DNA from 4 places in the Neobacillus sp. PS2-9 genome. Region 2 is predicted to be linked to each of the others. Evidence: riboswitches for the same ligand, from Rfam matches in the RefSeq annotation. Region 2 holds a riboswitch; each other region holds the start of a gene.

Region 1 (3,177 bases), 700 kb from region 2:
ACGGATTTCACGGACCGGGATGTGTTTGGTTATGCTGTTGACAAAGGCTGGATGTGTGTACAGGTCTTTTTTGTCCGTCAAGGAAAGCTGATTGAGCGGGATGTTTCCATGTTTCCCATCTACAATGAGCCAGAGGAAGAAATCCTTACGTTTTTAGGACAATTTTATCAAAAAGCCAATCACTTTAAGCCAAAGGAAATCCTGATCCAAGATGAAATTGATTTGAATATGACTGCACAGCTCTTAGAAGTGAAGGTTCTTCAACCGAAAAAGGGACAAAAGAAGGAGCTTGTTAACCTTGCAATCAAAAATGCAAAAATTGCCCTAAATGAAAAGTTTTCATTAATTGAGAAGGATGAAGAACGAACTATTAAGGCAGTAGAAAACCTCGGAAAGCTTCTTGGAATTTATACACCCCATCGGATTGAGTCTTTCGATAACTCTAATATACAAGGGACAGATCCTGTTTCAGCGATGGTTGTGTTTACGGATGGGAAAGCGAATAAGAGAGAATATCGCAAGTATAAAATCAAGTCTGTAAAGGGACCGGATGATTATGAATCGATGAGGGAAGTAACTAGAAGAAGATACTCGAGAGCCTTAAAAGAAAATCTTCCTCTACCGGACCTTATTATTATTGATGGTGGAAAAGGACATGTAGAAACGGTAAGGGATGTTTTAGAAAATGAATTAGGATTAGATATCCCACTATCGGGTCTTGTAAAGGATGAAAAACACCGTACATCGCAATTGTTATACGGCAATCCGTTAGAAATTGTTCCACTTGAACGGAACAGCCAGGAGTTTTATTTACTGCAACGTATTCAAGATGAGGTTCACCGCTTTGCCATTACCTTTCACCGCCAAATACGTGGAAAGAGCGCCTTTCAATCATTGTTGGATGATATCCCGGGGATTGGGGAGAAACGCAAAAAACTATTGCTTAAACAGTTTGGTTCTGTAAAAAAAATGAAGGAAGCCAGTCTGGAGGAATTTACCGACATGGGTATTCCATCAAATGTGGCAGAAGAGTTAATGAAAAAACTTCAAGAATAGTTATTGTCAGAATAAATTGACCATGCTATAATTAGTGAAAATTTAAATTACTATCACTTTATAGTACTAAAGTGAAGGTAGAGGTGCGAGCTTCAAGAGTAATGATTCTGAGAAGGATGAGCTTCAAGGAAGAATCATGAAAGGGGATGTTCGCCGAAGTAAAGAAAGTCTCATTTCTTTCTTTGCTGGTCCTGTATTGAATAAATGCCGGATTGTCAAGACGCAGGTCTTGGAGAGCTATCTTACGTTATTTGTACAGGAATTTATTTTTCGTGTTCAAAAAGCAATGAGATGCCTCTCATTGCTTTTTTATTTATGTTTTGTAGCAAAATAGGTAGAGCATAACTGAAAGAAGGGGAAATGATGGGCTTAGTTGTACAAAAATTCGGGGGAACCTCCGTTGGCAGTGTAGAAAGAATTTTAAATGTAGCAGCCTGTGTAAAAGATGAAACAGAGAGAGGCAATAACGTTGTTGTCGTTGTTTCTGCTATGGGAAAATCCACGGACAAGCTTGTTGGTCTAGCGAAGGAAATTTCCAATCAACCTAATAAACGGGAAATGGATATGCTCCTTTCGACAGGCGAGCAGGTAACCATTGCCTTATTATCTATGGCTTTAAATCAACAAGGTCTACCAGCGGTTTCCTATACAGGCTGGCAAGCGGGAATTGTAACAGAACCTGTCCATGGAAACGCACGAATTTCAACGATCAAGACAGAATCCATTAAAAACCAACTTACAGAAGGCAAGGTTGTTATTGTAGCAGGATTCCAAGGAATAACTGAAGATGGGGAAATCACCACTCTTGGTCGAGGGGGTTCTGATACGACAGCGGTTGCATTAGCAGCGGCGTTAAAAGCAGATAAATGTGATATTTACACGGATGTAACAGGTGTATTTACAACAGATCCAAGATATGTGAAAGAGGCCCGTAAGTTATTATCCGTTTCCTATGACGAAATGCTGGAGCTTGCCAATCTCGGTGCAGGTGTACTGCATCCAAGAGCGGTAGAATTTGCTAAAAATTATCAAGTAAGACTTGAAGTCCGTTCAAGCATGGAGAAAATCGAAGGAACAGTCATTGAGGGGGAAGCAACAATGGAACAAAATTTAGTTGTACGTGGTGTCGCGTTTGAAGATGATATTACAAAGGTTACCGTTTTGGGGTTAACCAATTCCTTAACCAGCCTATCAACGATTTTTACTACTCTTGCTCAAAATCACATTAACGTTGATATTATTATTCAAAGCACAACAGAAGGAGGAACGGCTAATTTATCTTTCTCCATACATACCGATGATTTGTTAGAGACATTAAAGGTATTAGAAGACAATAAAGCTGTACTTGGCTATGAACAACTTGATGCAGAGAATAAACTGGCAAAGGTTTCTATTGTGGGTTCAGGCATGATTTCTAATCCGGGTGTGGCTGCGAAAATGTTTGAAGTTCTTGCTTCAAATGGCATCCAAATCAAAATGGTCAGCACCTCTGAAATTAAAGTGTCTGCTGTGTTAGAAGAGAAGAATATGTTAAAAGCAGTTGAACTCCTCCACCGTGCATTTGAGCTTGGAAATTAACAAAGAAGAGGCTGACTCGTTGGAATGTGAGTCAGCCTCTTTCCGATATTAAATTAGATCTTTCCGATCCCATTTAACAGTAAATTGGACTTTGTTTGCTTTTTTTACAGGGTGTTCAAACGCTTCTGCAATCACTTCTTTTTGTAGTTCAATTTGTTGGGCAAGGAAGCCGGCTTCGAGTTGGAAGAAGTGTTCTGCTTTTGATTTTACACGAGAAACAATGAGTGGGCTTACTAGTTCGAATTCGATTTCATTTTTCGTCTCTTTTATTATTTCAAGCTGTCCCCAAGAAGCATTAGTAAAAAATTCAACTAATGTTTCGTGGTCAGGTAATGGGAACTTTCGTGCAAGACGTTTTCCTGCCCAGTATAAGATTTCAGGAGTGTCTTTGCCTAGGATTTCTGGCAAAAGGTATTCCCTAATGATTTCATACCCAAACATTGAAATGGTTCTTGGTTCTGGCTCTTCATTATCAAAATGTTGATTAACGGCTGTACTTTCTTTCACAAGCTTCCCCTCTTTCTATCATTCTATTATATACAA
Region 2 (3,177 bases):
ATCACATTTATCCAAAGGAATTACTTTAGTTTTCTTTGTTAATTTGTATCCCAACCATAAGATAAGGAAAAGCGGTAAACCAATATAAGAAACCAACACACCATTCCAATCGATAGTGCTTCCAATAAAGGCTGAATAGTTTTGTCCTAAAACAACGAATCCGCAGACAGCAAAAGCGAAAATAGGACCGAAAGGGAAGAATTTTGATTTATATGGTAATAAACTTAAATCCTTTCCTTGCGCTATAAAGGCTTTTCTGAATCGATAGTGACAGATTGCAATTCCCAGCCAAGCAATAAAGCCGGACATACCTGAAGCATTTAATAACCAGACATAAACCGTGCCATCTCCGAAGAAAGAGGCAAGAAAGGCCAAAGTACCTACTAAAGTTGTTGCAAATAGAGCATTGACAGGTACACCATTTTTATTTAGTTTCCCTAGAAACTTGGGAGCTTTTCCTTCACGTGCTAAGTCCCAGAGCATTCGGGTAGAAGCGTACATACCAGAATTACCAGCAGATAAAACTGCTGTTAAGATAACCGCGTTCATTACTGAAGCAGCAAAAGCAATTCCAGCCTTTTGAAAGACAAGCGTAAAGGGACTAACCGTAACATCACCATTTGCTAAATTTTCATTTGTAAAAGGAATTAGAAGTCCGATTACTAAAATAGCTAGTACATAAAATAAAAGAATTCGCCAAAATACTTGTTTCACTGCTCGTGGAATAGCTTTCCTTGGATCTTCCGTCTCACCAGCAGCAACACCTAAAAGCTCTGTTCCTTGGAAGGAAAATCCAGCTGCCATAAAAATTCCTAGCATTGCCATAAAACCGCCATGGAAAGGAGCATCACCAACTGTGAAATTTTTGAAGCCGATTGCCTCATCTCCCATGATACCGAAAATCATTAGTGTACCAATTATGATAAAGACAATAACCGTTACTACCTTTATTAAGGAAAACCAGTATTCTGCTTCACCAAATCCTTTAACAGAAAGATAATTTAATAGGAACATAATGACTAAAAAGATTCCACTCCAAATGAAGGATGGTGTTTGTGGGAACCAAAATTTCATGATCATCGTAACAGCTGCTAACTCGGCTGCAATGGTAATTGCCCAGTTATACCAGTAATTCCAACCTAGTGCAAAACCTAAGGAAGGATCGACGAATTTAGTTGCATACGTACTAAAGCTTCCAGCAACGGGCATATAGGCTCCCATCTCTGCTAACCCCTGCATCAAAAAGTAAACCATTAGACCAATAATAATATAGGAGAGAATAGCTCCGCCTGGTCCTGCAGAATGTATGGCCCCGCCACTGGCAAGGAATAAACCTGTACCAATTGTTCCTCCAAGAGAAATCATGGTAAGGTGACGAGATTTAAGGCTTCGTCTTAACTCTGAGGGTTCTTTTTTAGGTGATAAATCACCATTATATTCATTTTCTTTTAATACTTTTGCTGTTTGCATTATCTTTACTCCTTTTTTGTTTTCTTTCTTTTTTCGAGAAGGAGTTTGGAATAAAAAATGCCATCGAAGTAGAATCGATGGCATTATCAATACCCCGCATCATACCTTTCGAAAGATAGCTCAACACGAATGGCTGGTAGGTCCAATTCGTGACAGTTCTGTTCCTATTTGGAGACAGCCCCAGCATGCTTTGTCAGAGAGTAAAGCACACTTCGGCAGTTTTTCCTTTCAAACGGGGTCAAAAATGTCTCTGCATCTCATCCGCTTTACTAATAAAAACCGCGACCTCTACCTCATCGGTTTGATGAGGATTTAGCTTATGAAATTAATATATTTCTAAAGTATAAATAATATTGTACATTTGTCAATATGTTTTTCTTGAATAACTTTTTTACTCATTCAACCTAACAGTAATTAACAGATAATTAAATCTTTTGGAAAAAAACTATTAAATTTACTTTAAAAATGATAATCGGTATTATTTTTAAGTATAATGATGGCAGGTATTCGGAGGTATTTTCCATGCGGATTTTTGGGATTATTACGGGATCACTAATTGTTGTACTAGCATTTAACCTTTTTTTAATACCTCACGAAGTGTTAAGCAGTGGACTAAGTGGTATTTCCATGATAGTAGGTATGGTTACACCACTTAATACTGGGTTAGCAAATTTTCTTTTGAATTTTCCGTTACTGGTTATTGGGTACAAAATGTTAGGCAAAAAATTTATTATGAACTCGATCTTTTCAGTGCTCATCATATCAGTTGGGCTCTATGTGGTACCTGTCTACGAAATTGCAAATGATAAGATATTATCCTCCATTTTTGGCGGCGCTTTAACAGGTCTTGGGGTAGGCATTGTCTTCCGAAGTTCTGGATCTACAGGTGGCTTTGATATTATTGGAATGATTGTTTCGAGAAAAAAGGACTTTCCAATAGGTGCACTTCTATCAGGTATGAACGCAGTTGTTATTTTGATAAGTGGATTTCTGTTTAATTGGGATGCTGCTTTGAATACCTTAGTATCTATTTTTGTAACAGGTAAAGTAGTTGATGCCATCTATACTGACCATGCTAAGCTAACGATAATGATCATTACAGAAAAGGGTGAAGAGATGAGGTCACATCTGTTAACCAATCTGTATCGAGGGTTGACAATTATAGATGGTGTTGGCGGCTACTCCAATAATAAACGAAATGTATTAATAACAGTGATATCACGATATGAACTGAATGAGATTAAAAATCTCATTGTTGAAGTAGATCCTTCAGCATTCGTCAATATAACTGAAACGATAGAAGTAATGGGACTGTTTCATCGTCCTAGTCCCTCATAAGAAAAAAATGGGCCTGCACTATACTAATAGTGAGGCCCATTTTTTATCAATTATTAATGTATTTTTCAAATACAAAACCAAAATCTTTCACACAATACTGTTTTTTACTATCTTCTAACCATTGAAAAGCTGCTTGGTTTAGCATTTTAAATTGTACAACTAAATTGCTATCTGGACTTGTTATTCGACCTATAGTAGTAGAGGCAACATCAAGGCTTTGTTTGGCAAATTGAAGGCTAATTTCATTTTCATGAGATATTTCGGCAATTTTTATCAAAGCTTTATATAAATCTTTCACTTCTTCAATATGTTTTTTATGAATATCAATTGAGAAAGGCTGTGAGCCAATTTTAAACTTAATTTCAACAT
Region 3 (3,177 bases), 1.4 Mb from region 2:
AACATGCGCGTATCTAATTCCGGATTATTGACTAGCTTTTCCTTAAATTCATTCATATGTGCGGTGAATGTTTCACCATTCTCAGCCACCAATAATTGCTCCATTTCCTCGTACGTCATGACTTTCGATTTCCAAGGGTGCTGGACATAGGGTTCGCCACTCAATGTACTGTATTGTTTATATCTTTCTTCAAAAGAAGTCAGGGCATTGGTAAAAGCGATATCTGCCTGTTCTCTTAATTTTTCAAGGACATCCTTTGGAGACCAAGAGTGAATAAAGAAATTGTAGTAAACATAAGCAGACAGAGCCGTTTGAACCGTATAGGACGGCTTCAAATCCGTTTGTTTTAACGAAACAGGCGGCACGGTCGTCTCGCCAAACGCTTCGTTGCATAGCTCTGGATTGTAATTGATTTGTCGAGTTAGCTCGGCTGCGATAAAGTTCGGATCGAGTCCTTCAAAGGCAGAGCCTACATGTGTTTCTGCTCCTGTAATGAAAAAGGATGGCAGCAATTTTCCTACTGTGCCTTTATAGATATAGCGATTGTCATCGCCTTCATAGCGCGGCGCCACGAAATCGGCATTAATGGCAGCGGAATAGGCAAAACCATGTTCCTGTTTCCAGCGTTTTAAAGTTTTTAAGGCAGAAAGAACACCGTGTGAGCTGTCTTCCTCGTCACACTCTGCTAAAAGAACCAGGTTTCCGTCTAATTCTTCTGGGTGTTCCGAGTAATATTTTAAGAGATAGAGATGACTAGCGACTCCGCTTTTCATATCAAGGACGCCACGGCCAAACATCCAATCTCCCGACTGTAAATGTTTTTGTGCAGAAGCGGGCAGATTCTCTTTTTTCAGGGATTCCATTAGCTCCTCGGGATAGCAGGCCTGGTCTTTCAAGTGAGTAAAATCATCAATTCCGACTGTATCCGTATGACCCATTAGGATGACGGTTCGATTGCTCGTACCCTTTGTTCCTTTGACAAACGCCAGCACATTATAACGCTCTTGATTGTCATTGTGGGTCTGTTCTAAAACAAGCTGGCCTGGATTTTCTGAAAAATAGGGCCATGAGGAAATCATTGCATATAAAGCCTGGGCAATGGCTTTTTCGCCATAAGTATTTACAACACTTTCAATGTTTACGAGCTGTTTCGTGAATGCCAGTACATCTTCTCGACATTGCAACATATGCCTAACCTTCTTTTCTAGTAATTTGGAAATTTCCTATTTTAGAAAAATGTATCTCAAGAAAGAAAACCCGTCAAGGGTTTTCATTTGGATGTAAATTCCATTAAAAATATTATTGCATTTGTTAGAATACTTTTATATACTAAAAAAAGTTTCGTCAAACTAAATATGAAAATCCTCATCTTTAAGCATTAGATGGGGTAGAGGTCGCGATTTATATCAGTATCCTATGGGAGATTCAGTGAAATCTATGAAAATAGGAAAAAGGATCAATCGCCGAAGCTTCTGAAATCACTTTTTTCAGAAAGCTGGGTCTGCACTCGAATAGGGGCAGAACTGTCACAGTTCCTTGGAATTGTGGAGAACTATCTTCACCAATGCTGATCGATGAGGGTGTGTAGAACACCGTCATATGCCATTGTGACGGTGTTTTTTTATTAACTAGGGAGGTATATTTATGAAAAAAATTGCAATTTTATTAGCTGCAGCGATGATGTTACTTCTATCTGCTTGCGGCACGGAGAAGGCTGATGGGGAAAAGGCAGCGAAAGCAAGCAGTGGTAAGCATGAATTAGTGAAAAAAGGTGCCTTAACGTTCTCTATGACTGGACAATATCCGCCATTAAACTTTAAGAAAGACGGAAAATTAACTGGATTTGACGTTGAAATCGGAACAGAAATTGCGAAAAGAATTGGACTCGAAGCCAATCCTGTAACAAACCCATGGGAAACGATTATTCAAGGGTTAAAGGCAAAGAAATACGATGCGATTATCGGTAGTATGACGGCAACACCTGAGCGTGATAAGCAGGTTGACTTCACGAATCCATACTATCTATCTGGTGCACAGATTTTTGTAGCGGAAGGCAACACAGATATTCAGTCAAAGGAAGACCTAAAGGGTAAGACAATCGGAGTTATTCAAGCGAGCACATGGAAGGACATGGCCGAAGATCTATCTGACCAAGTGAAAGGCTATCCAACAGACGTCAACGCTCTTCAAGACTTGGCACTTGGTCGTTTGGATGCTGTTATCACTGACAAAATTGTTGGGGTAAGTGCAAAAAATGAAAAAGGTCTAAAAATTAAAGCAATCGGCGGATTGTTGAACGAAGACCGTGTGAGTGTAGCGGTTGCTGAAGGAAACAAAGAACTCGCTGACAAAATTAACGAAGCAATCCAATCAATGATTGACGATGGTACGTACGAAAAAATCAGTATGAAATGGTTCAACACCAACGTAATGGAAAAGTAAGAAATTGTGTCGAAGGGGGACTGTCCCCCTTCAAAAAAAGGAGGTAAGCCTCGTGGTTTTTTTAGATAATATTATTAGTATTTTTAGTGAGCATGGAATTGCTTTTTTGAAAGCTTCTTGGATGACGATCTCAATTACAGCGATCTCTCTATTATTTGCGATGGTGATCGGCATTATTTTTGCCGCCTTTAAGATCTCGACTAGTAAACTATTAAATCGCATTGCTGACATCTATATTGGGATTATTCGCGGAACCCCGCTGATTGTTCAAATCATGTTCTTATATTATGGACTTGCCAACATCGTGAACTTGGATAGCTTCACGGCAGGGGCATTGGCATTGGGTGTTCACACGGGCGCGTATATCGCAGAAATTTTCAGAGGAGCGGTTCAATCGATTGACCGCGGTCAGATGGAAGCGGCCAGGTCGCTTGGAATGAACTATTCACTTGCGATGAGAAGAATTATTTTCCCACAGGCTTTCAAAAGATCAATTCCGGCCCTTGCCAATCAGTTTATTATTGGCTTAAAGGATTCTTCACTAGTTGCCTATATTGCGGTAACAGACCTTTACAACACGGCCCTTAGTGTACAAGGGGAAAACTATATGCCGTTTGAAACGTATTTTGTCGTAGGAATCTATTACTTAATTATCGTTCTAATTTTCACATGGGTAGCTAACCTGATTGAAAAGAAACTCGATGTGAGTAAACCGAAGGAGGTACGTGTCGCATG
Region 4 (3,177 bases), 140 kb from region 2:
ACCTACCATTTATTTTTTGCTGATGATAAGGGCAGCCCAGGTACTGATATGACATTCTTTGATTTCCCAGGTATTCCAAAAGGAGTGCACGGGACGAATGAGATATCAAAAACCTCCTTCCGGGTACCTAATGATGCAGCGATAGAGTATTGGGCGGAACGATTTAATCGTTTAAATGTGAAGCACTCAGGAATAAAGGAGTTTTTTGGTAAGAAAACCTTATCCTTTGTAGATTTCGATGACCAACAATACCAATTAATTTCCGATGAAACAAATAAAGGAGTTGCCAGTGGCACTCCTTGGCAAAAGGGGCCAATCCCTTTAGAATACGCCATCACTGGATTGGGACCTATCTTTGTTCGTGTAGCCAATTTCGATTACTTTAAAGAAATGATGGAAAGAGTTCTTTTGTTTAAAGAAATTGCACAAGAGGAAGCTTTTCATTTATTTGAAGTAGGAGAAGGCGGTAACGGTGCCCAAGTAGTTGTGGAATACAATGCAGTACTGCCCCCATCCCAACAAGGCTTTGGTACTGTCCATCATGCAGCATTTCGTGTGGAGGATCGTACGGTTTTAGAAGAATGGATGACTCGGATTGAAGGCTTCGGTTTTGGTACCTCCGGTTTTGTCGACCGGTACTTTTTTGGGTCATTATATGTAAGAGTAGCACCTCAAATCTTATTTGAATTCGCTACAGATGGTCCTGGATTTATGGGAGATGAGCCATACGAAACCCTCGGAGAAAAACTATCTTTGCCCCCATTCTTAGAAACAAAACGTGGCCAAATTGAAAAAATGGTTCGTCCAATTGATACAGTTAGAAGCACAAAAGAATTAGTTAAAGAATATAATTAACACTCAATCACCAAAGGAAGCTTGAGATTCAAACCATCCTCAAGCTTCTTTTTTATATTCAAAGTCTCATCCTTTAATCATTGTTGAAAAAGAACAATTATTTGAATTAAATTCATTACTCTTAACAAATCCCATTTTTTCGTAAAGATGAATGGCCCTCTTATTAAAATTGGCCACAGTTAAGCGGATAGGAAAGTTCTTATATTTTTCTTCAATCAAGTTAAGGATAAATGTACAGTATTCATAGCCATCCCCTTTTCCTGTTTCTTCGGGATGCATTCCAAGTCCAAAATCAATAAAACCATCAACATATGCTCCAAACTGCTGGCCTGTCGGAACCTGGGCAGACTCTCCGACACAAAAAAAACCTATTAAATTTTTTTCAGCGTTAACTACAGCATAATAACTGCCATTCAATAGTTCTTGCAGGGTTTCATTAGTTAATTCATTATTATAAAAATTATATGGATGGTTATATTTCCAACCTAATACTTCTTTAGCATATTGTTTATTCATTTTGTGAGAAATTAGTTGCACTATCAAAACCACCTCTTTATTTTAATTCTTTTCACTATAATATTATATTTATAGATAAATATGGAATTATGACACTTCCCGCCTTGGCTTCTTTTCTTTTTTCTTCCAAATTCCTTGTATAATAATAGAAATTCTGTTATAGTAACAGTCAATTAAATATTTCTTACTTCAATACCATTTGAAGTGAGGATAGAGGCGCAAAAACCATGAGTACACAATTCGAGGAGAATGAGATCCAATGACCATTGTGAAAAGGGGAATTTGCCGAAGCGGAAAGAATCTCATAAATCTTGAAGCTGGTTCTGCTATTGAATAAATACAGAACTGTCATATAGGAAACTATATGGAGGGCTATCTCACGCATGGGAACAATTATTTAATCATGTTTCTAGTGCAGCAGCGAACCCTCGTTGCTGCTTTTTTGCGTTGACTATTAAGGTGCCTTCTCCGTTATAATTCTAAAAAACTATATAAAGGGTGAGAATGATGAATTTTGGCCAAGTTTTAACCGCGATGGTTACGCCGTTTGATCAGCATGGGGAAATTAATTATTTTGCAACAAAAGAACTTATTAACTATTTAATTGCGAATGGTTCTGATGGATTGGTAATTGCCGGAACTACAGGTGAATCTCCCACATTAACAACTGAAGAAAAAGTGGACCTATTTAAATTTGTAGTAGATGTGGTTGATAGCAGAGTTCCTGTCATAGCTGGAACAGGATCCAATAATACAAGAGCCTCTATTAACTTAACAAAGCAAGCTGAAGATGCTGGAGTAGACGGAATTATGCTGGTTGCTCCTTACTACAATAAACCATCTCAAGAAGGATTATATCAACACTTTAAAGCAATCGCCGAATCTACATCACTCCCAGTCATGCTATATAATATCCCAGGACGAAGTGTGATTAATATGACTGTCGAAACAATCGTCCGTTTATCCAAGATTACTAATATTGTTGCTGTCAAAGAAGCTAGTGGGAACCTTGATGCCATGTCCGACATTATTAGCCAAACTCCTAGTGACTTTACACTTTATAGTGGAGACGATGGATTGACTTTACCTGTTTTAGCGATTGGTGGAACAGGAGTGGTCTCTGTTGCATCCCATATCATTGGAAATGAAATGCAGACAATGATCAATAACTTTAAAAATGGCAATCTAAAGGAAGCCGCAGCAGCACATCGTAACCTCCTTCCAATTATAAAAGCATTGTTTGCTGCACCAAGTCCAACACCGGTAAAAGCAGCATTAAAAATGATTGGTGTTCCTGTGGGTGGTGTCCGTTTACCACTTGTCCCATTAACGGATGGAGAACAACAGACATTACAAAATAGCCTCCCAATCAATTTACTAAAGGTACACTGTTAGTAGAGAAGAAAAGTCAAAAAAAGTTAGAAAAACCTCTTCGATTGATTCTATTTCCCTTGAGAATTTGTTATAATTAAGTAGTTTTAACACTATTGAGGGGAAAAAGATTTCATGTCAGTTGAAGTAGGCAGCAAAGTCCAAGGAAAAGTAACAGGAATCACTAATTTTGGAGCATTCGTCGAATTACCTGGAGGTACAACAGGTCTAGTGCATATTAGCGAGGTTGCAGAAAGCTATGTAAAAGATATTAATGACCATCTAAAAGTAGGCGACATGGTTGAAGTTAAAGTAATTAGTGAAAAGGATGGTAAAACTGCCCTATCCATTAAAAAAGCGATAGAAAAACCTGAAACATCATCTTATTCACAACGCCCTGCACGGCAGGGAAGATCTGATAACCGTTCTAAAGAC

What was found. Region 2 has a riboswitch for lysine ahead of RCG25_RS10785 (amino acid permease). Riboswitches for the same ligand answer to the same signal wherever they lie in the genome.
Region 1: it holds a riboswitch for lysine, as region 2 does, so the genes downstream of both, RCG25_RS07110 (aspartate kinase) here and RCG25_RS10785 (amino acid permease) in region 2, are expected to answer to the same signal.
Region 3: it holds a riboswitch for lysine, as region 2 does, so the genes downstream of both, RCG25_RS03750 (ABC transporter substrate-binding protein) here and RCG25_RS10785 (amino acid permease) in region 2, are expected to answer to the same signal.
Region 4: it holds a riboswitch for lysine, as region 2 does, so the genes downstream of both, dapA (4-hydroxy-tetrahydrodipicolinate synthase) here and RCG25_RS10785 (amino acid permease) in region 2, are expected to answer to the same signal.

Annotation. Positions count from the first base shown of each region.
Region 1 is NZ_CP133269.1:1,446,609-1,449,785, forward strand. Features, by position in the region: gene uvrC (excinuclease ABC subunit UvrC) at 1-1,056, shown strand, start outside; lysine riboswitch at 1,127-1,304, shown strand; gene RCG25_RS07110 (aspartate kinase) at 1,420-2,634, shown strand; gene RCG25_RS07115 (YslB family protein) at 2,683-3,141, opposite strand.
Region 2 is NZ_CP133269.1:2,150,007-2,153,183, forward strand. Features, by position in the region: gene RCG25_RS10785 (amino acid permease) at 1-1,470, opposite strand, end outside; lysine riboswitch at 1,579-1,769, opposite strand; gene RCG25_RS10790 (YitT family protein) at 1,993-2,808, shown strand; gene RCG25_RS10795 (PH domain-containing protein) at 2,855-3,177, opposite strand, start outside.
Region 3 is NZ_CP133269.1:736,371-739,547, forward strand. Features, by position in the region: gene RCG25_RS03745 (M20/M25/M40 family metallo-hydrolase) at 1-1,187, opposite strand, end outside; lysine riboswitch at 1,381-1,563, shown strand; gene RCG25_RS03750 (ABC transporter substrate-binding protein) at 1,645-2,442, shown strand; gene RCG25_RS03755 (amino acid ABC transporter permease) at 2,495-3,177, shown strand, end outside; gene RCG25_RS03760 (amino acid ABC transporter ATP-binding protein) at 3,175-3,177, shown strand, end outside.
Region 4 is NZ_CP133269.1:2,287,251-2,290,427, reverse strand. Features, by position in the region: gene RCG25_RS11520 (ring-cleaving dioxygenase) at 1-855, shown strand, start outside; gene RCG25_RS11515 (GNAT family N-acetyltransferase) at 922-1,392, opposite strand; lysine riboswitch at 1,575-1,754, shown strand; gene dapA (4-hydroxy-tetrahydrodipicolinate synthase) at 1,876-2,766, shown strand; gene RCG25_RS11505 (S1 domain-containing RNA-binding protein) at 2,878-3,177, shown strand, end outside.